Regions from separate parts of the Glutamicibacter soli genome, predicted to be linked through region 1. Evidence: riboswitches for the same ligand, from Rfam matches in the RefSeq annotation. Region 1 holds a riboswitch; each other region holds the start of a gene.
The links. A riboswitch is a leader RNA that binds a small molecule or an ion and turns the genes downstream of it on or off. The one in region 1 is predicted to bind S-adenosylmethionine.

Region 1 (7,161 bases):
TGCGTAGGCGCCCACCAGGAGCATGCCGATAAATGCGATGCAGTTCATGGTTTGGTTGAATGCCACCGAGCGCATGCCGCCGCCTGATAGATAAGCCAGCAGCAACAGGGCCGTGAAGATCACTGCCAGATGCAGGCTGATGCCGGTGAAGGCGCTCAGTGCGGAGGCGAAAGCAATGGTAGTTGCCACCGACCACATAGGGAAGGTGAAGGCGGTGATAAGTCCCGAGATGCCTTTGGCCGCGCGGCCGAACCTGTCGCCGATGATACCCGTGACCGTGACCACCAGTTTTTCGCGCAGGGGCTTGACCAGTAACAACGCGATGAGGAGGATCTGTACGGTTTCGGCGACGCCGTACCACAACGCGGAAATACCCGTGCGGTAGCTCAACTCCATGATGGCGATATAGGACGAACCCGAGAATAACCCGGTGATGCAGAACGCAACTGTCCAGGGGCTGAAGGACCGTCCGCCGACGAAGAATCCGCCGCTGGCTGCGGCATTTCTGCGCTGCACAATACGTCCGCCGAACAGGACGAGCACGGTGTAGATCAGGGCGAAACCGATAGTCCAGAATCCTGCGGCGCTCATACCCGTGCCTCCTTCTTCAGCGTTGCGTAACCCAACGCGGCGTTGCATGCTGTCTCCGCGTCATCTTCATGAACTTTCTCGGCGAAAACCCATGCGGTATCCAGTGAGACGCCGGCAGCGAGCACCAGATTGATTGCAGGGCAGCGTTTGTGGACCTGAGCTTTCAGCTCGTCAAGCAGAAGCGCATCGGCTAGTGATGTTTCGAGGTGGATTTCAAGCCGGCAAGAGTGGAAGAACGGCGAAACATCTGCAGTTCCCGCGAAGCCTCGCGTGTCCTGCGTGGCGATGGCGTAGGTCTGCAACGCGGTGAAGGGAACGCCGAGTTCTTTGGCGACTTGCTCTACCACGACGGAGACGCACCCGTTCAGTGCTCCGATGACGAACTCCATGGGTGTCGGGGCCGTATCGGTACCGCCGACTGGCACAGGTTCGTCGATGTCATAGCTGAAATTGCGTGTTTCGACGGTCGTTCGCATGGATCCCTGCCAAGTTCCTTTGGCACGAATTCGTTTGTTGAACGAAGCGTTTTCTGAGGGCGCGGAATGGCGCAGATCGGCAGAAGCCATGATCATCTCCATCGGTCCTGGCGGTAGCACCGGCCGTGAATTCCGGGAATTCAACGGTGGTTGCTGCGGCGTCGTAGAGCCAGATCTCTCGGCCGCTCGGGATGGTTACGCATCCATTACACGCATTCGAACGATTTCATTGCAAATCCTGCGTAACATGAAAAATATTCGATGTAAGCGCGTAATCTGTGGGATATTTCGTTATTTATTTCATTGAGCGTTGGTTTGATCGATCTTTGCCCCTCTTCCTTGGGTCATCTTCGGCGGTTCGCGGCAATCGGCACTCGCGAGCCCCTGCCACCCGTGCGTTTTCAGCGACGAAATATGACTTCGGGGCTTGGAGCCGCCCGATTGTTACGGCTACAAATGATTACGACCCATCCAGAGCGGCTGAGAGATCTGGCTCCACGACGCCGCAGCAACCACCCATGACAGGGACGGTGCTACCGCCAGGATCGATGGAAAGAATCGAGGACTTTTTATGTCTTTTGGCGCACCCCAAAACGATTTTGAGGTGGACTTCAACACGCTGAGCACCCCGGGCGCCGGCAATGCGCTGGAGCTCGACGAGTTCACCGAAGACCGTCCGACCCGCCAGCTGCTCAAGGTGACTCCGGGGCCGGGGGCCGACGAAGACTACGAGCGCCTTGCAGCGATTTTCCGTCCGGTGTTCGCCCAGATCGCCGCCGGCGCCAAGGAGCGCGACCGCAACCGCATCCTGCCCTTCGAGCAGGTGGGCCTGCTGAACCGCGACCGCTTCGGGGCGCTGCGCCTGCCGGTCGCCGACGGCGGCCACGGGGCCCGACTCAGCGACGTCTTGCGCCTGCTCATCGAGCTTTCCGAGGCCGATTCCCATATCGGCCAGCTCTGGCGCGCGCACATTGCCTTCGTCGAGGACGTGCTGCGCCTGCAGGACGAGCAGCTGAAGGCCAAGTGGTTCGCCCGCATCGCGGCCGGGCAGATCGTCGGCAACGCCTACACCGAAAGCGGCGGCAACGCGCTGGGCACGCTGAATACCAAGGCCAGCCAGGTCGACGGCCGCTGGGTGGTCAACGGCGAGAAGTACTACTGCACCGGCACCATTTTCGCTGACTGGACCACCGTCGCGGTGGCCCATCCGGAGCGCCCGGGACGCCAGATCGCCGTGGTCTCCACCCAGCACAGCGGGGTGAAGATCCTGGACGACTGGGACGGCTTCGGCCAGGGGCTGACCGGCACCGGAACCACCGAGTTCCACCAGGTGCCGGTGGACAGCTTCATGCCGGAGGATCCCAACGACCCCGAGGCCTCGATCTTCCAGCTGGTGCTCATGGCGGTGCAGGCAGGCATCGGCCGCGCGGCGCTGAACGACATGCGCAGCTCGGTGCAGGCGCGCACCCGCAGCTTCACCACCGGCACCGGCGTCCCGGTGCACCGCGAACCGCAGGTGCTGCAGCTGGTGGGGGAGGTCTCCGCGGAGGTCTTCGCCGCGGACTCGGTGGTCATCGGAGCGGTGCTGGAGGTCGAAGCCGCGCTGCAGGACGCGCAGCTGAACGCGGAGGAGCGATTTGCGGTCTGCGAGCTGGCCGCCAACCGGGCGCAGACCATCGTGCAGCCGCTGGTCATCAGCGCCACCAGCAAGCTCTTCGACGGGCTGGGCGCCTCGTCCACCCGCAGCAGCTGCAACATGGACCGGCATTGGCGCAACGCGCGCACCATCGCCACCCACAACCCTGCCATCTACAAGGCGCGCATCGTGGGGGACTACGAGATCAACGGGGTCCAGCCCCAGCGCCTCTCGGTCACCGGCGACCTCGCCGCACCCACCGGGCACCACGCCGGCTAGCGGCCGCCGCGCCGTGCACCCACCAGACTTCCACTTCTCAACCACGAACAAGGGGCACATCCATGAGCGAGAACCAGCCACATAACGCGAAGCGGGAAATCCTCTTCAACGCCTTCGACATGAACTGCGTCGCCCACCAGTCCCCGGGCCTGTGGCGCCACCCGAAGGACAAGGCCGCCGACTACAAGACCATCGGCTACTGGACCCACCTGGCCAAGGTGCTGGAAAAGGGCAAGTTCGACGGTCTGTTCATCGCCGACGTGCTGGGCACCTACGACGTGTACAACGGCACCAACGAGTCCCCGCTGCGCACCGGCGCCCAGGCCCCGGTCAACGACCCGTTCCTGCTGGTCTCCGCCATGGCCGCGGTGACCGAGAACCTCGGCTTCGGCGTCACCGCCGGCACCGCCTACGAGCACCCGTATCCCTTCGCACGCCGCCTGGCCACCCTCGACCACCTGACCAACGGCCGCGTGGGCTGGAACGTGGTCACCGGCTACCTGCCTTCGGCCGCCCGCAACATGGGCCAGGAAGACCAGATGGAGCACGACGAACGCTACGACCACGCCGACGAGTACCTCGAGGTGGTCTACAAGCTGCTCGAAGGCTCCTGGGAAGACGACGCGGTGCAGGCCGACAAGGAAACCGGCGTCTACACCGACCCGGCCAAGGTGCACCCGATCAACCACGATGGCAAGTACTTCAAGGTTCCGGGCATCGCCATCACCGAGCCGAGCACCCAGCGCACCCCGGTCATCTACCAGGCAGGCACCTCGCCGCGCGGCCTGAAGTTCGCCGCGCAGAACGCGGAGGCGGTTTTCGTGACCAGCCCGACCCGCGAAATGCTCAAGGACACCGTCACCAAGATCCGCGACCATGCCGAGGCCGCGGGCCGCGGCCGCTACGACATCAAGATCTTCGCGATGCAGACCATCATCACCGCCGAGGATTCGGCAGCAGCCCAGGCCAAGTACGAGGACTACAAGTCCTATGCGGACATCGAGGGCGCCATGGTGCTGATCTCCGGCTGGATGGGCATCGATTTGTCCACCTTCAACCCGGACGAGGTCATCGGCGCCGACGTGAAGTCCAACGCCATCCAGTCTTCCGTGGCCACCTTCCAGAAGGCCAGCGGCGACGAGGGCAACCCGTGGACCGTGCGCCAGCTGGCCGAATGGGTCGGCGTGGGCGGCTTCGGCCCGATCACCGTGGGCTCCGGCGCCGAGGTCGCCGAAAAGCTCATCGACTGGGTGGACTACACCGACGTCGACGGCTTCAACCTGGCCTACGCCATCACCCCGGGCACCTTCGAGGACATCGTCGAGTACGTGGTTCCCGAGTTGCAGGCCCGCGGCGCGTACAAGACCGAGTACGCCGACGGTTCGCTGCGCAACAAGCTGTTCGGCGCGGGCGACCACGTCAAGGACACCCACCGCGCGGCGTCCTTCAAGGTCTCCAACCGCTTGGCCGCCCAGGTCTGATCCCGGAACTACCGCACGGCCTACCGGCCCCGGAGCCCCGTCAAGGGCGGCGGGGCCGGCAGGCCGTTAACCAGTCGTGCCGCTGCGCCACAGGTCAGTGGATCGGCACGCCGGCGCTGTCCACGACCCACCACACGTCGCTGACCGCCTGGCCCTTGGTGTCGCCGGGTTTGCTGTCCGAAACGTAGTAGTACATGGGCCAGCCGTTCAGCGTCAGCTGCGGCTTGCCATCGGTGCCGGTGATGGTGCCCAGCTTCCCGGTGATGCCCTTGGCATCGCTCAGCGAGGCCGGGCCCGAGGGGACCGGAGGCCACAAGTCGAGGCATCCGCCGGTGCAGGAGGAATCCCCGGAGTTCTGCGTGTCCTCGTCGAACTGGTAGATGCTCATGCCCCGCTGGTCGGTGGTGATGCTGCCCAGCTCGGTCCGCCGCATTTCAAGGATCGCTCCGTTCTGCTTGAGATTCGGCACCGGGCTGCTGCCGGTATTCGGCACCCCGTAGTTCGAGGTTCCGGAATTGCCCTGGCCTGGATTGTCCTGGGCTGAACCGTTCTGGCCGGAGCACCCGGCCAGAACCAACGTCAAGGCTGCGGTGAGGACCGCGGCTTTCGAAAATGCCTTGCCCATGATCGTGCTCCTTGTTCGTCCTGGTTCCTCCCGCAGCGCCGAGGGCGGGAGCGTGGGAAACCGTACAAGGTGAGAACGAGATAGAGCCCGCTCCGGTTCAGCATCCCGCAAGCTTTTTTGCGCGGGCAGCCAGTGGCTTGGAACGCTGTGCCCCGTCCGCAGGCCGGACGGGGCGCAGGAGCGGCGCAGCGGGCGGCGCCCGCCGGGCTACTTGGCCGGCTTCACCACCATCGCGGAGCCGCCGCCGCGGCGCACTGGTTCGGCCGCCGCGGTGAGCTTGCCGTGGGAGTCGACCTCCACGGCCGCTACCGCGCCGATTTCAGCCTGCGGGGTGAACGAGTCCCCGGCAGGGGTCAGCTTGTGGCCGAAGGCCTCCAGCGCGGAACCGTAGGCGGTGATGAACTCCGGTTCGGCCGTGACCGCCGCGGTATTGCGCTGCGAGGCGCGCGGGGCGGCGATAGCCTGGCCGATGTCCATACCCAGGTCGATGCGGTTGACCAGGGTCTGCAGCACCGTGGTGATGATGGTCGAGCCGCCCGGCGAGCCGATGGCCAGCGCCGGCTGCCCGTCGCGCAGCACGATGGTCGGGGACATCGAGGAACGCGGGCGCTTGCCCGGTTCGATGCGGTTCGGATCCTCGGGGTTGTACACCGTGGAGAAGTCCGTCAGCTCGTTGTTCAGCAGGAAGCCGCGCCCCGGAACCATCATGCCGGACCCGCCGGTCTGCTCGATGGTCAGCGTGTAGGAGACCATGTTGCCCCAGCGGTCCACCACCGACAGGTGCGTGGTGGACACGTTCTCGGTGTCCTGCTCGTCCACCGGTGCGCCGGTTTCCGCCGGGCACAACCCGTCGAAGTTCTCGACGTCCCCGGGAGCCACCGGCTTAACGGCCGCACGGGTCGGATCCAGCGCGCAGGCTCGTTCAGCGCCGAAGAGCTGGCTGGTCAAGGTCCTGGTCGGCACATCCACGAACGCCGGGTCGCCGACGAACTTGCCGCGGTCGGCATAGGCCAGTGCGGTGGCTTCCAGGTAGTGGTGCAGCGCGGACGGGGTCTGCATGGAGGACAGGTCGAACTGCTCCAGGATGTTCAGCGATTCGCCGATGGTGGTGCCGCCGCTGGAGGACGGGGCCATGCCGAAGACCTCGAGCCCGCGGTACTCGACCTTGGTCGGCGCCTGCTCCACCACGGCGTAGTCGGCCAGGTCCTTTGCGGTGATGAAGCCGGCCGGCACCGGCAGGTCGGTGTCCGCGTTCTTGGGCGGCGCGGTGACGGTGTCAGCGATCTCCTGCGCAAGCTCTCCTTGGTAGAAGGCCTTCGGCCCGCTCTTGGCCAGCAGCCGGTAGGTGGCCGCCAGGTCGTGGTTCTTGAAGATGCTGCCGACCTTCGGGGCGTCCCCGCCGGGCAGGTAGAGCTCGCTGGTGTCGGGGAACGCCTCGAAGCGCTTCTTGTTGTCCAGCGTCTGTTCACGGAAGGTCGTATCCACCACGAACCCGCGCGACGCGGTCTGGATGGCGGGGTGCAGCACCTTCTTCAGGTCCTGGGTGCCCCAGTTGTCCAGCGCCCGCTGCCAGGTGGCAAGGGTTCCCGGAACGCCGACCGCGGCGCCGCTGGTGACCAGCTCGGGGGTGAAGTTGTAGGGTTTGCCGGTGGCCGGGTCGATGAACGCATCGTGCGGCATGGCCGCCGGGGCGGTCTCGCGCCCGTCGATGGTGCTGACCTTGCCGGTTTTGGCGTTGTAGTACATGAAATATCCGCCGCCGCCGATGCCGGCGCTATAGGGTTCGGTAACGCCCAGGGCCGCCGCAGTGGCGACCGCCGCGTCCACGGCGTTGCCGCCCTTGCGCAGGATCTCGATTCCCGCTGCGGAGGCCTGGGGGTCCACGGAGGCGACGGCGCCTCCGCTGCCCTGGGCGATGGGGTCCTTCTCGGTCTGTCTGGGATCGGCGCTCGCCGGTACTGCGGATGCTGCTCCCAGTCCTAGGGCCAGCGCTGCGGCGCAGGCAAGGGCCCGGATACGTGGTCGTGACATACCTGAATCTCCTCAGAAGATGGGGATGAAGTATGCGCCAAT
Region 2 (7,161 bases), 360 kb from region 1:
TCGTGGTCCACGGCGTTGATCTTCAGCTTGGGCAGCTCGCGCAGCTGGCGGTAGACCGGGCGCGGCCCGGTTTCCTCCAGCTTGACGGTCTTCAGCGCGCCCAGGGCGGGAACCAGGTCGGAGACGAAGGCGATCATCTGCTCGCCGGAGTAGAACTTGGGGGACAAGTCGGGGTTGCCGACACCCATGACCTGCTCGAAGACCTCGTTGACCGCTGCGCGCAGGAAACTCTCCGCCTCCGCGTCGTGGGGCTTGTGCTCGTCGTCCACCCCCGGGTAGCTGATGGAGAAGTCCAGGGTGGCCGATTCCTTGGAGCCTTCCTCGGTCTGCTCCACCTTGTAGTCGACCTTGGCGCGGACGAACGGGGGCTTCAGCTCAGGGAAAACCAGGGCCTCGGAGATGCTGCGCACGCCGAAGGTGCGGGCCATGCGCGGATACTCCGTATCGAAGAACAGCTGGTGGTCGGCCGCCGGAATCTGGAGCCGCTGGTGCGAGTCGTACCAGTTCAGCTGCTTGTCTGAGAGGCGGTCCAGGCTCGGGGCGATCAGGATCTGCTCAGGGTCCTCAAGCTGGACGTAGAAGCCGTGGTCGCCGATGGTGCCGGCGGGGCTGTAGTCCTCCAGCGTCAGGTCGTGGCCGGCGGCATGCAGGATGCCGTGCACCTGCAGGTTGTCCTCGTCATCGAGGTCCGCGACCATTTCGGTCCAGGATTGCCCGCCGACCAGGACCGACAGGTCGTTGCGGGTGCCGATCAGCTCGATGCCCAGCTCATGGGCTTCATCGAGCAGCGGCCAGAGCAGGTTCGAGGAGTACTCGTCCAGGAACAGCCAGTCCTCGTCGGTCTTGAAGTTGGTCTGGGTGTTGCTGCGGGCCATCGCCGCGAACCTGCAGAACCAGTGGTGCTGCGCGCGCAGCAGGTTCCAGCCGAAGGTCTTGAAGCCAATGGTGGTCCAGCGCAGCTGGCCGCGCACCCAACGGCCCTCGGAGTTGCGCACCATGGGGCGCACGCCCAGGCGGAAGCGGCGGTTGCGGTGGGTGGCGTGCGGCAGCTTGCCGGTCGGCATCCATTGCTGCTGCTGGGTGGTGTTCTTGGCGTCGAAAAGCAGGAACTGCAGCGCCATCGGCACCACCGGGTCGTTGGGGGAGCCGACCAGCCCGTCGCTGGGGCGCGGCTCGCGTTCGGCGTACCAGGTGTCTGCCTGCTTGGACCAGGTGGTGACGACCTTCTCCTCCATCTTGGTGGCCACCTTGGCCAGCCCGGAGAGCTTGTTGGAGGTCAGCACCAGGGCCGCGATGTGCGGGCAGATGCCGGGGGTGTCGCAGCTGCATTCGCCGGAGTCGATTTCCCAGCCGGCGGCGCCGCGGCGCAGCTGGACCATGGGCGAAAAGTCCTCGCCGCCGGCAAACACGGTGCCTTCGATCTGCCCCGATGACTCATCGAATTCAACATCGACCACGGCATTGGCTTCGTCGGCGAGTTTCTTGCCGTGGAAGAAGGGAACATTGCCCAAGAACGCCAGCAGGTGCCTTGCGTCGATGGTCGGTGGAACGGCATTAGTCATCCGCTAATCGTTTCACGTTCTGGCCCGTCGTGAAAGTTGAGAGCCCCCTACTGTGAATAATCCCTAACTGTCACGTAGCGTGGAGCCATGTCCCAAGTCTGGCCGTATCTTCCGGCGCGCGCCGTCAACATCACCTCACTGGCGGAATTCGACCGCTTGGCGGCCGAAGCGCTGGGTTTCCAGCGCTCCCGCGGCCGCAGCTGGCGGGTGCACCGGGTGGATCTGCGCGGGCGCGATACGGTGCTCGCCGCGCTGGACCTGGCCGAGGCGCTGTTCATCGACTGCCAGTTCAGTGAAGCCGGCCGCGCCTTGGTCCAGGGCACCGGCGGGTTGTGCATGGACTCGGGGGAGCAGCTCCCCTTCCGCACCAGCGACCGCGGGCTGTACACCCCCGAGGAACTGTACGAGGGAATCAGCACGCAGACCTATGAGCATGTGCCGGACGCGCGGATCTACACCTACTCGCAGCAGCACGGTCCGCGCCAGCTGCTGAGCGACGACCAGGCGATGGCATCGACGCTGCACGACCACCACGTGGGGCAGGCGCTGATCTCCGAGGTCTACGACGGCGCCTTCAAGGACACCCCGATCATCGGAGTCATGGGCGGGCACGCCCTGAGCCGAGGCACCGAGCAGTACGCGCAGGCGCTGGACCTCGGGGCGCGGCTGACCCGCGCCGGATACGCCGTGGCCACCGGCGGGGGACCGGGAGCCATGGAAGCGGCGAACGCCGGTGCCTGGCTGGCCGACCGCGGGCGGGAGGAGATCTCCACGGCCCTGCAGATGCTGGCGGCGGAACCGGACGCGATCCACCGGCGCACCGGCTGGGCGCGCACCGCGCTCGCCGTGAAGGCCCGCTTTCCCTCGGAACGCACCTCGCTGGGGGTTCCGACCTGGTTCTTCGGGCACGAACCGCCGAACCTGTTCGCCACGCACATCGCCAAGTTCTTCGCCAACGCGACCCGCGAGGCGCTGCTGCTGGAGCAATCCAACGGCGGGATCGTGGTGCTGCCCGGTTCCGCCGGCACGGTGCAGGAAATCTTCCAGGACGCCTGCGAGAACTACTACGCCACCGGGGCCAGGGTGGTGCCGCTGGTGTTGGTCGGCCGCGAGCATTGGACCCGCACACTGCCGGCTTGGCAGCTGCTCAAGGCGCTGGCCGCCGAGCAGATCATGGAGGACAAGATCGCTCTGGTCGATTCGGTGGCCGAAGCGGTGGAATTCATCGGCGGCATGCAGTCGCTGCGCCGGCGCACCAGATTCTGAGAACGGCAACGGCCGCCGCCTGGTGAAGCAGGCGGCGGCCGTGGGAATGGCTCATCGAGCCTGCGGGGCTCAGGCCACGTTGGTGCCGAACAGCAAGCCGAGGCAGTAGGTGACTGCGGCGGCGCCCCAGCCGATGGCCAGCTGGCGCAGGCCGCGCTTCATCGGCGAGGCCCCGGACAGCAGCCCGACAATGCCGCCGGTGATCATCAGCGCGGCGCCGACCAGCAGCACCGAGGTGATGATCGCAGCCAGGCCTGACATGCCGAAGATGTAGGGAAGGATCGGGATGACCGCTCCGGAGGCGAACAGGCAGAAGGAAGTCGCCGCGGCGCCGGTGGCCGAGCCCAGTTCCTCGTGCTCGTTCGCCAGCTCTTCGGCCCGGGCTTCCGGGTTCAGCGAGAAGGACGGGTTGCAGTCGCAGGTGAACAGGCCCATGCGTTCTGCAGCGCGGTGCTCGGCATCCTCGTCGGTCATGCCGCGGGCCTTGTAGATGAGCACCAGTTCATTGGCGTCCAAATCCAGGTCAGGGGCGGCGGTCAGCGTCACCTGAGTGGGACGCGAAGCCGTGAGCAGCTCGCGCTGCGAACGCACGGAGACGTATTCGCCGGCGGCCATGGACAGCGCGCCGGCCAGCAGGCCGGCGATGCCGGAGAACAGCACCAGTCCGGAGGAAACACCGGTCGCCCCGATGCCCATGACCAGGGCCAGGTTGGAGACCAGGCCGTCGTTGGCGCCGAAGACCGCGGCGCGGAAGTTGCCCGACAGCTGCGCGCGGCCCGCGGTGGCCAGGGCGCGGACGACTTCCTCGTGGACCTGCTCGTCGGCGGCCATCTGCGGCGACGCGTCGGCATCGGTCGCGTAGGGGGTGCTGCTTTCGGCCCGCTGCGCCAGCGCGAGCACGAACACCGAGCCGAAGCTCAGGGCGAGGAAACGCAGGAAGCTGCGACGCAGCGAGGGACGCACCGGGCGGGCATGCGCCCCGAGCTTGGTGCGCCAGTATTCCTCATGGCGTTCTTCCGCCGCGGCCAGTCCCAGCAGGATCTGCTTTTCCTGTCCGGTCTTCTTCTGGGCCAGCGCGCGGTAGATGGCGCCTTCGGCGACCTCGTCCGCAACGTACTTGCGCCAGCGGCGGATCTGGGCGGGGGTGGGCTCAGTCGTGGGGCTGTGTGACATCACGAGGATGACTCTCCTACGGCTTGGGATTTCTCAACGAAACCCGGGATTCTGTTCAGCCTCTCAGTTTAGCCAGCGAGATGGTGCCGGGGAATTTGGCAAGCCTAAAAGCAACGCTGCGCCCATCGGGCTGCCCGGCGGACGCCACGAACACCACCAGCTCGCCGGCCGCGGGATCGAAGACCGGGCGCCGGGAGGAACGGGTGATCAGCCGCTCAAGGTGCGCCGGGTCTGAAATGTAGCGGGTGTACCAGCGGTCCTGCACGGTGAACTGCACCTGTCCGGTCTGCAGATCGATGATGGGGAGGACGGAAAATGCCATGACACGACAACTCTCGCTGAGCTCTTGCCCGCGCATCGGTCGATGCCCGGACCGCTTCTTCATCCGAACCACCCATGAACCTGGGGTTGGTGCGCGGCCAGTCGGAGCTTGGCGCCGCGTCTCGTGAAGCAACAGTGTCGATGCTACCGCCGCAATATTAAGTCGTGAAGTTTCATTCCGTAATATGAACTCCGCGCGAAGCCCTAGTCGGAGCCTCGCTTGGACTGCGCGGTCTGCTGCAGCCGGTCGCGCTGCTCCTGCCATTGCCGGGGCGTGTAGTCCGGCAGGTTCGGCGCTTCCGCGCGCAGCCCGACCTGCCCGTCCAGCAGCTCGCGGACGATGTCCAGATGGCCTGCATGGCGCGAGGTCTCTGCGATCATGTGCACCATGAGATGTTCCAGGGTGGTGTGCCGGTGGCGGACCCACCAGGGGACTTCGGCCGGGGAGGCGAGCTCCAGCTGGTCGAACCCGGCCTCGGCGAAGGCGATGGCCCGCTGGTAGAGCTCGATGACCTGCTGCGCGCTGGCATCGGCTGGCGGAATGAAATCCGCCTGCGGGTCGTCGATGTCCAGCAGCTGCTGGACGTAGGAGTCGTTGACCGGCCGATTGAGGCACGCACCGAAGTAGCCGTACTCGGTGATCGCCAGATGGTGCACGACGCCCAGCACGTGCGTGCCGGTGGGGGTCATGGGTTGGCGGGCCAGCTCCTCGCCGAGCTGCCGGCTTTTGAAGATGACTGCCTGCCGCGCGTCGTTCAGGTATTCGCGCAGCCTGGCCGCGGTGCTGTTCGGGGTGCCGTCCATGGACCGAGTGTAGGTGCAGGCCACGGTTCGGGGAACCCGCTTCAGGAAATGGGAAGCCACCGAAGCCAAGGTGTCATATTCTTCCGCTCCGGTTGGCCGGAAGTTGCGTATTGGTAAACTGGGGACGCAGAGCGGCCGGCAGAAGTACACTCCAGCGGTCGCTGCCTATCCTTCGAGTGAACAGGTCCAGGTGCCCCACGGATGAAAGCTCTGCCCGTCGAACCCTCAGGCTCGTCAATCAACATCGGAGCACGGCTGCGCGGCGTCCGCCAGCAGCAGCACATGACGATCGACCAGGTCGCCGAGCTTTCCGGGTTGACCAAGGGGTTTCTTTCCCGCGTCGAACGCGACTTGACCAGTCCGTCGGTCTCCACGCTGCTCAAGCTCTGCGAGGTGCTGGGGATCGAGGTCGGGACCCTGTTCGAAGTACCGGACACGACTTTGGTGCGACTGGGGGATGCGCCGCGCATCTCGCTGGGAGGCTCGGGCATCACCGAGAAGCTGGTCACCCCGCGCGGCGAAAAGCGCGTCCAGGTCATTCGCGCTGAAGTGGAACCCCGGGGCAAGGGGGAGAACGAACTGTATTCGGTGGATTGCGAGCTCGAAGTGCTGCACGTGGCCTCCGGGGTGTTCACGCTGGTGCTGCCCGAACGGGTGGTCGAGCTCGCTGCGGGGGACACCATGACCTTTCCGGGGCGGGAACCGCACAGCTGGGAAAACCCCGGCGATGAACCTGCCGTGGTGCTCTGGACCCTGATTCTCTGAGTCTGTGCAGTGGCTCCCGGGGTGGTGTGACTCCCCGGACAGAGCCTGCCGCGAAGAGGCGCCGCGTTCACGGCTGGCCACTGCACCGCGTATTCTTGGAATAGTGCCCGCCGACGCAGGCAGGCTAGTGAAGACAGGAAGGAGTGCAATGGCGACTGGTAAATCCACCGGAAGCGCGGAGTCCAAACCGCACGAATTGCGCTCCATCAGCTGGTGGGCTTCGGCCCTGGTCGGCATCCTGGTCGGATCGACCCTTGCGTGGCTGCGGACCCAGCGCAACTTCTTTTTCCTCGGCGCCGCCATTCTCGCGGTCGTCATCATCATGCTGGGTGTGCGCACGATCCGCCGCCGGGCGCGGCATCCGGAAATGATGGAGGCCCGGACGTCCTGGGCCTACAACATTTGGGCTCTGGTCCTGATCGTCCTAGCCGGACCGGTGCAGCTGGTCTACGTTCCCGACGACATCAGCGAGCTCACCATCAAGTCGATCATCCTTTCGGTTGGATTCTGCCTGGGAATTCACGAAGTCGACCGCGCGATGGTCAAGGGTGCCACCTCGGCGAAAAAAGCCTGATCATCGGCCGGAAGGACGCCATCCCGCGCCGCGTTCTTTGGAACTTTTGACTTTCCCTTTGGTTTATTCGTCCAAGGATTTCTCCCCGCCTCTTTCGTAATGTGATCCACATCATTATTTTGAAAGGGGTTGCCATGACGCAAGCAGCGGCGAACCAGCAGGGCGCTGAGCCAGGACTCAAAAAGGTTCTCGGCAAGTGGGACGCACTGGCCATCGGCGTCGGAGCCATGATCGGCTTCGGCTGGGTGGTGCTCACCGGTGACTGGATCACCACCGCCGGCCCGATCGGCGCTTCGCTGGCCATGCTGGTCGGCGGCGGCATCATGGCGGTCGTCGGCCTGACCTACGCCGAGCTCGTCGCGGCCATGCCCAAGGCCGGCGGAGAGCACAACTACCTGCTGCGCGCCATGGGTGCCCGCTGGTCCTTCGCCGGGTCCTGGGCCATCGTCGGCGGCTACATCACCATCGTCGCCTTCGAAGCGGTCGCGCTGCCCAAGTCGGTGCAGTACATCTTCCCCAACCTCTCGCAGATCAAGCTCTGGGACATCGCCGGCTCCGAGGTCTACCTGACCTGGGCCCTCGTGGGTGTGCTGGGCGCCGTGGTGATCACCTGGATCAATATCCGCGGCATCAAGACCGCCGGCCTGGTGCAGACCTTCGTGGTGCTCTTCCTGTTCATCATCGGCGCGATGCTGC
Region 3 (7,161 bases), 730 kb from region 1:
GCAGTGCTGGGCAAACGGCTGGTTCCCTAACCAGCAGGGTATTTGAAGCGGACGTCCAGAAAAAGCGGATAAAGTTACTCCGGTACAAAATATCCGCCAATCTGATGAAAGACTTCCTGATGAGAGAGCATCCGTCAGGAACTCGAAGGGAAGACATGCAGTTCGCCGAACTCTGGAGCAAGTCGCGGGCTTGCCTCGCGCTGATGGCGATGCTGATCTTCACCGAGCTCTTGGCGCTGCTGGTTCCGGTGGAGACCGAACATACCAGCAGGGAAGGCCTGAGCGTCGCCTCCTCCTTCGGCATGCTCTTCTGCGGCGTCGTGCTGGGCACCTACGCCGCATGGGTGGGCGGCCGCTTCGGCATCGCGGCCCTGCGCCGGGTACGCGGACCGCACCGCATCGCGGCAACCGCCCTGCAGCTGCTGGCGCCCCCGCTGGTTGTCGGCGCCAGCGCCTACCTGCTGGGCTACGCGACGGTGATGTACCGGATGGGCGAAGTGTTCGTCCCCGACCCCGGACTATTCCTGCTCTCCATGCTCATGATGCTGGGCCTGTGCCTGGGCGGTTTGGGGCTGGGACTGCTGTTCGCCCCGAAGCTGGCCATCGGGCTGAGCATCGTGTTGTTCTCCGGACTGCAACTGCTTTCCCTGGTGGCCCCTGGCCCCATGCTGAGCAACATGGCAGGGCTTTCAGAGTGCTGCACCCGGGATTCGGCACCGAATCCCATAGTCATCCAGGCAGTCGCCCTGTGCTATCTGGGCTGGTCGATGTTGGGCGTGTTGGCCATCTGCGTCAAGGCGCAGAACATGAACCGAATGGCGCGTCGCGCGCTGGCCGTGGCCGGAGCATTGTCGCTGACAGTGCTCTGGGGCGGCGGGGCGCTGGCGGCGCAGGATGCGGGCGAAGAGCAGCAGCTCAGCCGCACCTCCGAGCTACGCTGCGAAGAACCCGGCGACGGGCACGAGTACTGTTTCTGGCCCGGGGAAGCGGAGCACTGGAACGACTGGAGGTCTAACATCACCGCGGGTGTCGGCCAGTTGGAACAGGCCACAGGAATCCAGCAGCCGCGCATCATCACCAGCAGCAAGGCCCATGCCGAGGCAACCGGCGGTCTGCTGCTGGGCTTCGAGGACCGCTATTCCCCGGAAACCGTCAAGTGGGATCTGGCCATGAAAATGTCGGTCAACCCCACCGAACAATGTTTGGGCAGCCTTGCGGCGAGCCACGGCATTGTTGGCACCTCGAGTGCCGCTACCGAAGCGCAGCGGCACATGTGGGCGCAGTCCAACCTGCTGTACCAATGGTGGACTACAAAGGCAGACCGGGAATTCGTCGACTCAGCCCAGTCTGAGCAGCTCGACGCGCTGAACGCGCTGGACGAGCAGTCCCAAATCAGCTGGGTGAAACGGGCGGCCGCGGGAGTCGAAAACTGCCAGCTGGTGCAGCTACCCGGATCCTAGGGCTGCACCAACCGTCCAATTAACAAGCAAAGGTAGGTGGGGACTCCATTGTCCCCGCCTATCTTGTGCTGTGGTCCCCGATGTTCCTAGAGAACGACCGTGCCCTTGGCGGTATTGAAAGTTACCGACAGGATGCCCGGCGTCCCGTTGGGAGCTTGGTACTTGGTGGTCACCGGTCCGAGATTCACGTTCTCCGGCTGCCCCAGCCATTCAAGCACGCGCTCGCGGGATCCTGCAATGTTGATCTCGCTGATTTCACCGGTAGGCTCCAGCGCGCGCGACGGATGCAGGTCCTCGGTGCCGTCGTCCCAGCGCAGCAGATAGGGCACCTGCGGATCCGCGATCAGGCCCTTGATGCCGATCTGCTGCCAGGTCAGTTCGCGGCCGTCGGGGAACTTGCGGTTCCCGGGAACTGCCTTGCGTTCCAGGCGTTCTTCCGCTCCGCTCAGGTCGTCCAATGACACGCACCAACCCATCCAGCCGCCGCCCAGCTCGGAGCGCGCGCGCACGGCCTGTCCGAAAGGTGCCTTGAGGCTGGCCGGATGGTTCAGTACCTCGACGACCTCAAGGTACTGGTTGTGCTTCAGCGGGAAAATTACATTGCGAGTTCCAAACCGTGGATGCACGCCTCCCTTGACGAATTCCAGGCCCAGGGACTCTGCAATTCTTTCAGCGGTTGGCATCAGCCCATCCGGGCCGCATGCGTACGTAACGTGATCTAGCCTCATCATGTGCCAATCATGACAACAATGTGATCCCAGTCTCTACTTAGGTGATCCTAAGATCTGGACTCTTGTCGAATTCTGTGCAATAAGACGTCGCTCGGACGTGAATATGACCGATTGAGACTCTGGATCCGGCCTCGGGTTGCCAAGATATTCGATTTTCGGGCACACTGGTGGCAGGTCATGAGTCCCAGTAACAAGCCCCGGCTTACTGGGCGGCAACCCTCCAACCGCGGTGGGGTGCCCCGGGTGAAGACCTGGCCCTTGAGCCGCTCGGCGTCAAGGACAAGCGCGGGTTACCCCTCTGGCAGCACCTCGTTGAGGTTCTTCCCGGTGGTGTGTGTTCAGTGGTGTACCCCCATAGTTACAGAACTTTTGGAGGCTGCCATGAGCAACAATTGGTCGTTTGAAACCCGTCAGATCCACGCAGGACAGAGCCCTGACCCGGTTACCGGTGCTCGCTCCCTGCCGATCTTCCAGACCACGTCCTTCGTCTTCCCGAGCGCCGAAAGCGCCGCAGCGCGCTTCGCCCTGCAGGAGCTGGAGCCGATCTACACCCGCATCGGCAACCCGACCACCGAGGCCGTGGAAACCCGCATCGCCGACCTCGAAGGCGGCGTGGGCGCACTGCTGCTGTCCTCCGGCCAGGCGGCAACCACCTTCGCGATCCTGAACATCGCCGAGGCCGGCGACCACCTGGTGGCCAGCCCGAGCCTCTACGGCGGAACCCAGAACCTGCTCAAGCACACGCTGAAGAAGCTGGGCGTCGAGGTCACTTTCGTTTCCGACCCGGACAACCTGCAGGAATGGCGCGACGCCGTCCAGCCGAACACCAAGGCGTTCTTCGGCGAGACCATCTCCAATCCGCGCCAGGATGTGCTGGACATCGAGGGCATTTCCGCGATCGCCCACGAGGTCGGCGTGCCGCTGCTGGTTGACAGCACCCTGGCTACCCCGTACCTGATCCGCCCCATCGAATGGGGTGCGGACATCGTGATCCATTCGGCCACCAAGTTCCTCGGCGGCCACGGCACCGCGATCGCCGGCGTGATCGTAGATTCGGGCAACTTCGACTTCTCCAAGGATCCCGAGCGCTTCCCGAGCTTCAACACCCCCGACGAGTCCTACAACGGCCTGGTCTACGCCCGCGACTTGGGCGTCAATGGCATCCTCGGCGCCAACCTGGCCTACATCCTCAAGGCCCGCGTGCAGCTGCTGCGCGACCTGGGTTCGGCCCCGGCGCCGTTCAACGCGTTCTTGATCGCCCAGGGTCTGGAGACCCTGTCCCTGCGCATCGAACGCCACGTGGAGAACGCCTCCGCTGTCGCGAACTGGCTCGAAGCCCGCGCCGATGTGGAAGCTGTGGCCTACGCCGGCTTGGAATCCTCGCCGTGGTTCGAGCGCGGACGCAAGTACAGCCCGAAGGGCGCCGGCTCGGTGCTGGCCTTCGACCTGCCCGGTGGAGTCGAAGCCGGCAAGGTTTTTGTGGACGCATTGCAGCTGCACTCCCATGTGGCGAACCTGGGTGACGTCCGCTCGCTGGTCATCCACCCGGCCTCCACCACCCATGCCCAGCTCTCCGACGCGGAGCGCCTGGCCGCCGGGGTGCGCCCGGGACTGGTGCGCCTGAGCGTCGGGCTGGAGAACATCAACGACATCCTGGCCGACCTCGAGCTTGGGTTCCAGGCGGTCGCAGCCCTTGAGGGCAAGGAACTGCAGGAAACCCGCTAGGCATGGCATCCATTGTGACTACCGAAGACACCATCGGCACCGAAGAGCTCGCCGAAGGGACCCACGGCATTTTGCGCCGTGCGTCCGTGGGCGAGTACTCCTTCGAGTTCGGCGGCTACCTGCCGCAGGTGGCCCTGGCCTACGAAACCTGGGGGGAGCTGAATTCCGAGCGCAGCAACGCAGTGCTGGTGATGCACGCCCTGACCGGAGACGCCCACGTCTCCCGGGGCGATTCGCAAACCGACGGCTGGTGGGAGGACTTCGTCGGCCCCGGCCTGACAGTGGACACCGACCGCTTCTACGTGGTCTCGGTGAACATGGTCGGCGGTTGCAATGGATCCACCGGCCCCGCATCGCTGGATGAGCAAGGTGTGCCGTGGGGTTCGCGTTTCCCGTTCGTCACCATCAAGGATTCGGTACGGCTGGAGCAAAGGTTGGCTACACAGCTGGGAATTGAGCGCTGGCATACCGTGCTCGGCGGGTCCATGGGCGGAGCCCGGGCCCTGGAATACGCGGTTGAATTCCCTGAGCAGGTCGCGAACCTGGTGGTCATGGCTTCCACCGGCCAAGCCAGCGCAGAACAGATAGCGTTCGCGCAGGTGCAGACCCAATCCATCCGGCTTGATCCGCATTTCGCCGGGGGAGACTACTACCAGAACCAGGCGCGCCCGGACGAGGGGCTGGGACTGGCCCGCCGGCTGGCCCACCTGACCTACCGTTCCGAGGCGGAGCTGGAGCACCGCTTCGGCCGCAAGGCGCAGGACGGCGAGGTCCCCGATGCTCCCTTCGAAGGGCGCCGTGGACGCTACCAGGTGGAGAGCTACCTGGACCACCAGGCCAGCAAGCTGGTCAACCGCTTCGACGCGAACAGCTACCTGGTCCTCACCGAGGCCTTGATGAGCCACGACGTGGCCCGCGGGCATGAATCCTTCGAACACGCGCTGGCGCGGCTGGAACAGGTCAACGTGCTGGTGGCGGCAGTGAAGTCCGACCGCCTGTACTACCCGGAGCAGTCGGTGAAGCTCGCTGCTTCCCTGGCCACGCCCAAGCCGGTGCACTACATCGATTCGCCGATCGGCCACGACGGATTCCTGACAGACGCCGCCCAGCTGGACGGGGTGCTGCGCACACTGGTTTTCGACGAGGACTAATCGAGAGCGACATGGCATGGAACGAAGGCCGCACCACCAGTTATCGGTGATGCGGCCTTCGGCATGTTCGGGGCTAGGGAGCGCTGTCGCCGGCTCCCAGCGAGTCGTTCGGCGTGCTCTCGGCAAAAGGCGTCGGGGTGGGGCGCTTGGCCGTGATGCCGTCGCCTGAAGACTGGTGGCGCAGCCGGCGCAGTACCCACGGGGCCAGGTGCTCGCGGGCCCAGTGCAGGTCCTCGATCCGCGCTTCCTTCCAGCTGCGGGTGTCCTCGACTGCGTCGATGCGGGTGTCAAGCGTGTGCGGGACGTTCAAGGCATCCAGTGCCATCGCCGCAATGCGCTGGTGGCCCAGCGGCGAGAAGTGCAGGCGGTCCGCAGACCACATCACCGGCTGGTGCAGTTCGCGCAGCGCCCACATGTCTGCCACGATCGCGTCGTAGCGTGCGGCGACGGTGCGGACATTCTCGTTGTAGATGGCCACGCGGCCGCGGATGCTTCCGAGCACCGGAGTATCCCGGATATCCGGCCCGGTGAACAGCAGGATGGTGGCCCCCGTGGAATTCAGCCGGGAAATCGTGGAATCGAGCTGGTCGGCGATCTTGTCCGGATCCCCTCCCGGGCGCAGCACGTCGTTGCCTCCGGCGCAGATGGAAATCAAGTCGGGCTTCAGATCAATGGTCGGCTGGACCTGCTCCTCGATGATCTGGGCAATCAGCCGGCCGCGGATCGCGAGGTTGGCGTAGGCGAAGTCAGGCACGCCCCGACTGAGCTCCTGGGCCAGACGGTCGGCCCAGCCGCGGAAGGACTGCGGGGCCAGGGGATCGGGGTCTCCCACGCCCTCGGTGAAAGAATCGCCGACCGCTACATAGCGCCGCCAAGGGTGCACCGTGGAATTCTCGGAATCAGGAGTTTCGAAACTTGGGGAAATAGCCACAAGCTACATTGTTACTCGTTAGTAACGTTGTGTCAACGATTCGAGAAAACTATCCGAGCAGGACCTTGCTGCGGGCCTCGGCGTATTCCTCGGCGCTGATCAACTGCTTGGAACGCAGATCGTCCAGCTCACGCAGCCGGTCCTCCTTTGACTGGGCCGGGGCGAGCAGCGCGGACTTCGAGGCCTTTGCCGCGATGTCGGTCTGCACGGTGAAGATGTCAACCCCGGCGTTCTTCGCCGCCCGGTAGTTGCGTACCCAGACAACGATGATGAATACGACCACCAGCGTGAAAATGACAATGAAGAGTATGGACAAAATGCTGACGCCGGCAAAGGCGGATTCCATGGTGCCGGTCGGGTCGGAATCGAACAGTGTTTCCGGATCGTTGAGCTCTTCGATCAGTTCCGGCGGGGCGTCATCAAAATTCATCGCGGAGGCTGCTTTCGGTGGGTGGAGAAAACATCGTTCATCTATTTCCACAAGTCAACCACGATGGTTGAGCCAACGCCCCGAGTAAATCCAAACGTTACAGAATTGCAACGGGGCGATTGGTACTTTTGGCGTCGTCCGATGCGCTGGCGAGGGGCGGGGGTCGCTAGGCTTAGAGCACTATGACTAATCCTGAAGCATCCACGGTTGCGCTGATTTCCCGCAATGATGAATCCCGACTGGGCACGCCGCTGCTGGTGTTCCTGCACGGCTACGGCTCGAATGAAGAAGACCTGATGGGCCTGTCGCGCTATTTGCCGCAGGAATTCACCTATCTTTCGGTGCGGGCTCCGCTGCAGGCCGGACCGGGGTTCAGCTGGTTCCCGCTGTCGCAGGAGATCGACTACTCTGTCGACGCAGTGGCGCAAAGCGTGAAAGACCTCTGGGCCTTCCTGGAACCGATTGCGGCCCAGCACTCGTCCCTGACGCTGCTCGGCTTCTCACAGGGCATGGCCATGGCCACGTCACTGGCCCGCTACCAGCGCGAAGCGGTGTCCGCAGTGGTCGGCCTGTCCGGTTTCGCAGTAGAAGCCGCGGAACTGGAGATCTTCGATGACGCGAAGCTCAAGGCCAACCCGTTGCCGCTGTTCTGGGGTCGGGACCTCGCTGACCCGGTCATCACCCGTGACAAGATCGAATTCACCCTTGGCTGGGTTCCGTCCCACACCGAGCT
Region 4 (7,161 bases), 490 kb from region 1:
CCCGGCGCTTAGCGCACTTAGCTTGGCCAGTGCCACATCACGGGGGAACGGCGCCATGCCGCAATTGGTGCTCGGGATGAGCTTGTCAGCATCCATGTACGCCAGCGCCTTGCGCAGGGTTTCCGCCACCTCGTCAGGGGTCTCGACCTGCTGATTCGCCACGTCGATGGCGCCGAGCATGACCCGCTTGCCGCGCACCAGCTCCACGACCTCCACCGGGACGTTCGAGTGGTGGGATTCCAGGGAAATGGTGTCGATGGAGGAGCGCTGCAGCAACGGGAAGGACTTCTCGTAATGGCGCCATTGGGTGCCCAAGGTCGCCTTCCAGTCGTTGTTCGCCTTGATGCCGTAGCCGAAACAAATATGCGCCACGGTCTCGGCCTTCAGGCCCTCGCAGGCGCGCTCCAGCGCTGCCACGCCCCAGTCGGCCACCTCGTCGAAGAACACGTTGAACGCCGGCTCGTCGAATTGGATGACATCCACGCCCGCGGCTTCCAGTTCCTTGGCCTCCTGGTTCAAGATGGCCGCGAACTCCCAGGCCAGCTTCTCGCGGCTGCCGTAGTAGCCGTCGTGCAGGGTGTCCACCATGGTCATCGGGCCGGGCAGGGTCCACTTGATCTGGCGGTCGGTCAGGGTGCGCAGGAACTTCGCATCCTGCAGAAAGACCGGGGCCTTGCGCTCCACCGCGCCGACCACGCTGGGCACGCTGGCCTCATAGCGGTCGCGGATCAGCACCGTCTGCTTGTTCTCGAAGTCAACGCCTGACAGGTGCTCAATGAAGGTGGTGACGAAGTGCTGGCGGGTCTGCTCGCCGTCGGAAATGATGTCGATCCCGCGCCGGGTCTGCTCCAGCACCGCGGCGCGCATCGCGTCCTGCTTGCCCTCGGGCAGCACCGCCCCCTCAAGCTTCCACGGCGACCACAGGGTCTCGGTTTCCGAGAGCCACGAAGGCTTGGGCAGGGAGCCGACGATGGAGGTGGGAAGCAGGGTGTTGGTCATAACTGGTCCTTTGAATTCGTGAGGTGTTCAGGGGCGCTTAGGCGGCGGGGACGGCGTAGCCGGCGGCCCACTCTTCGAGCAGTGCGCGGTTCGGGGTGATGAAGTGTTCTTCGGTGTACTTGCCCTGGCTCGCGCCCAGGCGGGTGCGTTCCTCGCGGTCATAGGAGACCAACGTGCGGGAGAAGTCCTGCACCTCCAGGCTCGGACGGTAGACCGCCGGGGCCGGGGAGTTCGCGTTGTAGATCTCCGGGCGGTAGATCTTCTGGAAGGTCTCCATGGTGGCAATCGTGCTGGCCAGCTGCAGGTTGGTGTAGTCGTTCAGCAGGTCGCCCCGGAAATAGAAGGCCAGCGGCGCGACGGAGCCGGCGGGCATGAAGTAGCGCACGCGCAGGCCCATCTTCGCGAAGTACTCGTCGGTCAGGGAGTAGTCGTCCTGCTGGTATTCCAGGCCCAGCACCGGGTGGCTGTTGCCGGTGCGGCGGTAGGTCTTGGAGGTGGAGACGCTGATGCAGATCACCGGCAGCTGCTCGAAGCGCTGGCGGTAGGCTTCCGAGTCAAGGAAGTGCTGGAAAAGCCGGCCGTGCAGCTCCCCGAAGTCCTCCGGGACCACCGGTTTGCCCGAGGCGTCGGCAGTTGCCGGCAGCAGCACGCTGAAGTCGTAGTCCCGCACATAGGAAGAGAAATTATTGCCCACGATGCCGTGGGTGCTCGTCCCGGTGTAGCGGTCCAGGATGCTGGTGTTCAACACCTCCAGCAGCGGGAAGTCCTGCGCCCCCTGTGCCGAGTCGAAGTGCACGTTGGCGGAGATGATTTCCAGCTTCAGCGTGAAGCGCTCGCCGTCCGGATTGTCCCAGTGCATCAGGGAATTCAGGCGCAGGTCGATCATCGTCAGCGCGTTGCCCAGGTTCTCCCGGCGGTTCTCGCCGCGGGCCAGATTCGCGAAATTCGTGGTGATGCGCGAACTCTCGGCTGGAGTGTAGTCCTGGTTGAAATCGGTGCTGGAAATGCTGAAGGTCAATGCGTCTGCCATGGCGGCCAATCTGTTGCTCATGGGCCTGGACAGGCCTGAATCAAGTGGATGCCTCAATCATGCAGGGCCTTTTTCGATATCGGGTAACTGGGGCTAACTATGGATTGATATAGACTCAGCCTATGGTTCAAAAGGCAAGCGGCTTGACGCTGCAACAGCTTCGCTACTTCACCACGGTCGCGACCGAGGGCTCGATCTCCGCGGCCGCTGACCTGCTCTACGTGGCCCAGCCGAGCATGTCTGCCGCGATGAAGGAGCTCGAAGCACGCCTGGGGCGCACGCTGCTGGTGCGTTCAGCCAAGGGCGTGACGCTCACCGTCGAGGGCGCTGAATTCCTGGGCTATGCCCGCCAGGTGCTCGAACAGGTGCAGCTGCTGGAGCATCGCTACCTGGGCCGCCCGCCTTCCCGCCGCCTGCTGGGCATTTCGACCCAGCACTACTCGTTCTCCGTGGATGCGTTCGTGCGCATGGTCCAGGCCAGCGGGGCCGAGGAGTACGAGTTCTCGCTGCGCGAGACCCGCACTGAGGAGATCATCGAGGACGTGCGCACGCTGCGCAGCGAAATAGGTATCCTCTACCGCAACGACTTCAACCGCAAGGTCATCGACAAGCTGCTGCGCGAATCCCGGCTGGTGTTCCACCCGCTGTTCCTTGCAGATCCGCACATCTTCATCTCGCGCACCAACCCGCTGGCATCCCGCCGGCGCGCCACCCTGGAGGACCTCGAGGACCTGCCCCGGCTGACCTTCGACCAGGGCGCGAACAACTCGTTCTACTTCGCCGAGGAAATCCTCTCCACCCTCTCCAGCAAGCGCGAGATCAGGGTCTCGGACCGCGCGACCATCTTCAACCTCATGATCGGCCTAGGCGGGTACACGATCTCCACCGGCATCATCAGCGACGAGCTGGACCCGTCCATCGTTGCCATCCCGCTGGATATCGACGAGCGGATCGAGATCGGCTGGATCGACCACGCTGCGATCCCGCTGACCGAACAGGCCCAGCGCTACCTTGAGGAAGTACGCTCGGTGGTCTCCGAGTTCGGCGTTCACTTGCTGGGCTGAAACGTCATAGTGAGTCTTCAATTCGTCCTCACGCGACACATATAAGCCCATAATTCCCGGAATTCAGGGGTTTTTGCCCCATTTAGCGCGTCACATGGGCCATACGGGGCATGGCCCAGCATGACGAAACCGCGACATATGACGGGCCGCGGCACTGCATTAAGCGCCGGCCGCGCCCCCGCTTGCGCCTGCCGGCACCGGTGGCCAACCATGGAACTACTTACCCATCTAGAGCGACTAAGAGATCTGGCTCGTCGACGTCGCAGCAACCATCGGGAAACCGAAAGGTGCTAATGCCAGGAACGATGGAGCAGCTCCGAGCCGCGTTATAAACCGCGGCGCTGTGCCTCGTACCGTGATGTCCAGGCCGGCAATCGGCCTGGCACCGGCGGTGCGCGGCACCGTGTTCGGTGCACTCTCTCGTGGACTACACAACGAGAAGGAGTACTGCCATGGCCCAGCCACGAGACCTCGCACAGCAGTCAACCGCGGCGATCCACGCCGGATACACCCCGAGCGGGGACTACCGACCGCTGACCGTGCCGCTGTATTCCTCCGCGGCCTACGAATTTCCCTCGCACGCCGATGCGGTGGAGAAGTTCGCGCTGCGCCAGTCGGGCTTCACCTATTCGCGCACCGGGAACCCCACGGTGTCGGTCTTCGAGCAGCGCGCCGCCGCATTGGAAGCCGGAGCCAACGCGGTGGCCACCGCCACCGGCCAGGCTGCCGTGGCGCTGGCGCTGCTGGCGCTAACCCAGGGACCCAAGCACATCATCGCCTCCAGCCAGCTGTACGGCGGCACCGTGGACCTGCTCACCGATTCATTCAACGACTTCGGCATCCGCATCAGCTTCGTGGACCCGGATGACCCGGCGGCATGGGAGGCCGCCATCGAGGAAGACACCCGCGCGTTTTTCCTTGAATCGGTCACCAACCCGCTGTCCACGCTGCCGGATTTGCCGGCGCTCAGCGAGATCGCCCACCGCCACAACATCCCGGTGGTCGTGGACAACACACTGGCCACCCCTGCAAACTTCCGGCCGCTGCTGCACGGCGCGGACATCGTGGTGCATTCGGCCACCAAGGCCCTGGCCGGCCACGGCCAGGTGCTCGGCGGCGTGGTCGTGGACTCCGGGACCTTCGACTTCTCGGACCCGGTCCGCTGGGCGCAGGTCGCCGCGCCGCGGGCCCGCTACGCCGGCACCTCGCTGCTCGAACGCTACGGGGCCGGAGCCTATTCCATGCTGGTGCGTTCCAAGTTCCTGCATGACTTGGGCCCGACCCTGCCGGCGGCCAGCGCCCATGGCATCCTGACAGGCATCGAGACGCTGTCCGTGCGCACCGCCGCGGCGCAGCAGAACCTGCTGCTGTTGGCAAACTTCCTGCAGGCGCACCCCGCGGTGGCGCAGGTGCACCACCCCAGCCGGCCCGGGCACCCGCACTTTGAGCGGGCCAAACGCTTCTTCCCGCGCGGCACCGGCAGCGTGCTGGCGGTGGAACTGCACGACGAGGCCCTGGTCTCCGCGTTCATCGACAGCCTGGAGGTGATTGTGCTGGCCGCCAACATCGGCGACACCCGCACCATGATCGCCCACCCTGCCACCATGACCCACTGCCGGCTCTCCGAAGCGCAGCTGGCCGACGCGGGCCTGAACCGCGCGGTGCTGCGGATCTCGGTAGGACTGGAAGACCCCGCAGACTTGATCCGCGACCTGGACCGCGCGCTGAATGCGGCCCAGGCCGCCACCCGAGAGGAGAGCTTCGCATGAGCGGCTTCAACACGCTGGCGGTGCACGCCGGCCAGGAAAAGGATCCGCACACCGGTGCGGTGATCCCTCCGATCTACCAGACCAGCACCTTCATCCAGGACGGCATCAACGTGCTGCGCGCGGGCCACGAGTACTCCCGCGGATCCAACCCGACCCGCAACGGGTTCGAAACCCAGCTCACCGCTTTGGAAGGCGGAGCCGCAGGCTTCTCCTTCGCCTCCGGGATCGCGGCGGAAGACGCGCTGCTGCGGGCGCTGCTCGCCCCGGGCGACCACATCGTGCTGGGCGCCGACGGCTACGGCGGCACCAACCGGCTGATCACCCGCCTGCACCACAAGTGGGGCATCACCGCCAGCGCCGTGGACATCACCAACCTCGATGCGGTGCGCGCAGCGCTGCGCCCGAACACCGCGCTGCTGTGGGTGGAAACCCCCTCCAACCCGCTGCTGGGCATCGCTGATCTGGCAGGCTGGGCCTCCGTGGCCGCGGAAGCCGGCGCGCTGCTAGTCGTGGACAACACCTTCGCCACCCCGTACCTGCAGCGTCCGCTGGAATTCGGCGCGCACGCGGTGGTGCACTCGACCACCAAGTACATCGGCGGGCACTCGGACGTGCTTGGCGGCGCGGTGATCGTGGGGGAGCACCTGCACCGCGGGCAGTCGCTGGCCGAGGCCGTGGGCTACCAACAGTTCGCCGGCGGCGCGGTGTCCGGGCCGCAGGACAACTACCTGGCCTCGCGCGGGCTGAAGACCCTGGGCCTGCGCATGGAACGCCACTGCACCACCGCCTCAACGCTGGCCGGATGGCTGGAGGACCGGCCGGATGTCACTCGTGTCTACTACCCGGGGCTACCCGGGCATCCAGGACACGAGCTCGCCACCCGGCAGCAGCGGGACTTCGGCGGGATCCTCTCGCTGCAGTTGGCTGACGAGGCAGCCGCCCGCGCCTTCGCCGAGTCTATGGAGCTCTTCCAGCTCTCGGTGTCGCTGGGCGGGGTGGAATCCCTGGTCTGCTATCCGCGGGAAATGACCCATGCGTCGTTGATCGGCACCCCGCTGGAAATCCCTGCGAATCTGGTGCGGCTGTCGGTGGGCATCGAGGAAGCCGACGACCTGTTGGGCGACCTGGAACGCGGGTTCGCTGCAGCGGCAAAGGCGTCCAGGGCCGGCAGTATTCAGCACCAGAGCTTTGCTACCGCTTGATCTGCCGTCAGAAGATTGTCCGGTGGTCTTCCGCACCGGAAAGCTCGCGTCGACGGCAAATCGTTGGCACGGCTCAGTTAATTCTCTCCTGTGGTGCGCGCCATGCACGGAATACTGGGTTCCAAATGCGATGATCTCCGGTAACTGTGATTGGGGAACCAAAATGACAACTGCATTCCGGGAGCCGAACAGGTCGCAAAATCCAATGAAAACACTTGGCATCGCGGGTGCGGTGGACATGGTCGGTTTGAACATCACCGTGCTGGCCTTCTTTGCCTTGTGGCTGATTGCCGACAGCGCCGCCATTGGCCGCATGGAATCGGAATCCAGTATTGATCCGGGCCAGATGCTTCCGAACTCGGAATTGATGTGGTTGGCAGCGCACGGTTCCGTGCTGATGGTTGTCGTTCTGGATTTGCTGGCTATTGTGTTGCTGGTCAAGAACACAGGTGTCCTGCAGCATGCCGCCATGGAAAATAGGTCTCATGTCTCTTGAAGAATCCAATGACGTTGAAAGCCACTCGCGTGGGTACCGCAATCCTCAACGGAGGCCGGGGTAGGTCTGGGACGCTGAGAACGGCCAGCTAGCCATGTAGGGCGACCGGTTTACGGGCACCATAGCCATCCGCCGTTAGAGGTTCGGATGAGCGCAACGGACCCTCGGTAGTCCTAGCGTGGGTGTATGAAGCACATAACTCTGGAGATCATTAATGTAATTGATCTTCCTGCCGCTCCGATTTTCGTCACCATGTCGGTCGCTGGCGGCCTCGTGAAGTCCGAGAACGCCGTCGCCGTGGCCAATCCGTAGCTCACCGACCAGTGCCATCGAACATGAGTGACCTCTCATTCTTTGCGCGGTGGCAACACCTTGGAGCTAACGCCTGAGTTTCCTGATCGCCCAAGCTACTGTAGATCCAGCAAGGAATAGAAGCGCGGATGCTGTGAATAAGCGGGGGTAGGCAGAAGAATCCGGGACATCGGTCCTACTGCCTAGATCCGGCGTCAGTTCTCCTGCCACGTCTGCTGCAGGTGCTCTGCGATTCCGTCGGTTCTGGACAACTTTATTGAACACAGGGCCTATGGTTCCAACTAGCCAG

Region 2: linked by a shared signal. The riboswitch ahead of ACTX90_RS03105 (hypothetical protein) and the one ahead of ACTX90_RS01375 (acyl-CoA dehydrogenase family protein) in region 1 are both predicted to bind S-adenosylmethionine.
Region 3: linked by a shared signal. The riboswitch ahead of ACTX90_RS04820 (bifunctional o-acetylhomoserine/o-acetylserine sulfhydrylase) and the one ahead of ACTX90_RS01375 (acyl-CoA dehydrogenase family protein) in region 1 are both predicted to bind S-adenosylmethionine.
Region 4: linked by a shared signal. The riboswitch ahead of ACTX90_RS03700 (O-acetylhomoserine aminocarboxypropyltransferase/cysteine synthase family protein) and the one ahead of ACTX90_RS01375 (acyl-CoA dehydrogenase family protein) in region 1 are both predicted to bind S-adenosylmethionine.

The regions. Positions count from the first base shown of each region.
Region 1 is NZ_CM125969.1:271,331-278,491, forward strand. It holds gene ACTX90_RS01365 (sodium:solute symporter family protein) at 1-591, opposite strand, end outside; gene ACTX90_RS01370 (OsmC family protein) at 588-1,157, opposite strand; SAM riboswitch class I at 1,163-1,265, opposite strand; SAM riboswitch class I at 1,532-1,622, shown strand; gene ACTX90_RS01375 (acyl-CoA dehydrogenase family protein) at 1,672-2,982, shown strand; gene ACTX90_RS01380 (LLM class flavin-dependent oxidoreductase) at 3,045-4,463, shown strand; gene ACTX90_RS01385 (COG4315 family predicted lipoprotein) at 4,558-5,088, opposite strand; gene ggt (gamma-glutamyltransferase) at 5,296-7,119, opposite strand.
Region 2 is NZ_CM125969.1:632,579-639,739, forward strand. It holds gene ACTX90_RS03090 (SNF2-related protein) at 1-1,562, opposite strand, end outside; gene ACTX90_RS03095 (LOG family protein) at 1,650-2,828, shown strand; gene ACTX90_RS03100 (VIT1/CCC1 transporter family protein) at 2,898-4,001, opposite strand; gene ACTX90_RS03105 (hypothetical protein) at 4,057-4,323, opposite strand; SAM riboswitch class IV at 4,339-4,452, opposite strand; gene ACTX90_RS03110 (DinB family protein) at 4,527-5,126, opposite strand; gene ACTX90_RS03115 (helix-turn-helix domain-containing protein) at 5,328-5,891, shown strand; gene ACTX90_RS03120 (hypothetical protein) at 6,040-6,465, shown strand; gene ACTX90_RS03125 (APC family permease) at 6,600-7,161, shown strand, end outside.
Region 3 is NZ_CM125969.1:1,004,898-1,012,058, forward strand. It holds gene ACTX90_RS04805 (GNAT family acetyltransferase) at 1-30, shown strand, start outside; gene ACTX90_RS04810 (hypothetical protein) at 156-1,460, shown strand; gene ACTX90_RS04815 (VOC family protein) at 1,547-2,191, opposite strand; SAM riboswitch class IV at 2,365-2,483, shown strand; gene ACTX90_RS04820 (bifunctional o-acetylhomoserine/o-acetylserine sulfhydrylase) at 2,573-3,916, shown strand; gene metX (homoserine O-acetyltransferase MetX) at 3,919-5,067, shown strand; gene ACTX90_RS04830 (SGNH/GDSL hydrolase family protein) at 5,141-5,992, opposite strand; gene ACTX90_RS04835 (hypothetical protein) at 6,048-6,428, opposite strand; gene ACTX90_RS04840 (alpha/beta hydrolase) at 6,611-7,161, shown strand, end outside.
Region 4 is NZ_CM125969.1:765,819-772,979, forward strand. It holds gene ACTX90_RS03685 (methionine synthase) at 1-999, opposite strand, end outside; gene ACTX90_RS03690 (putative oxygenase MesX) at 1,037-2,029, opposite strand; gene ACTX90_RS03695 (LysR family transcriptional regulator) at 2,152-3,093, shown strand; SAM riboswitch class I at 3,315-3,405, shown strand; gene ACTX90_RS03700 (O-acetylhomoserine aminocarboxypropyltransferase/cysteine synthase family protein) at 3,546-4,862, shown strand; gene ACTX90_RS03705 (cystathionine gamma-synthase) at 4,859-6,064, shown strand; gene ACTX90_RS03710 (hypothetical protein) at 6,228-6,560, shown strand; gene ACTX90_RS03715 (hypothetical protein) at 6,747-6,872, shown strand; gene ACTX90_RS03720 (hypothetical protein) at 6,939-7,161, opposite strand, start outside.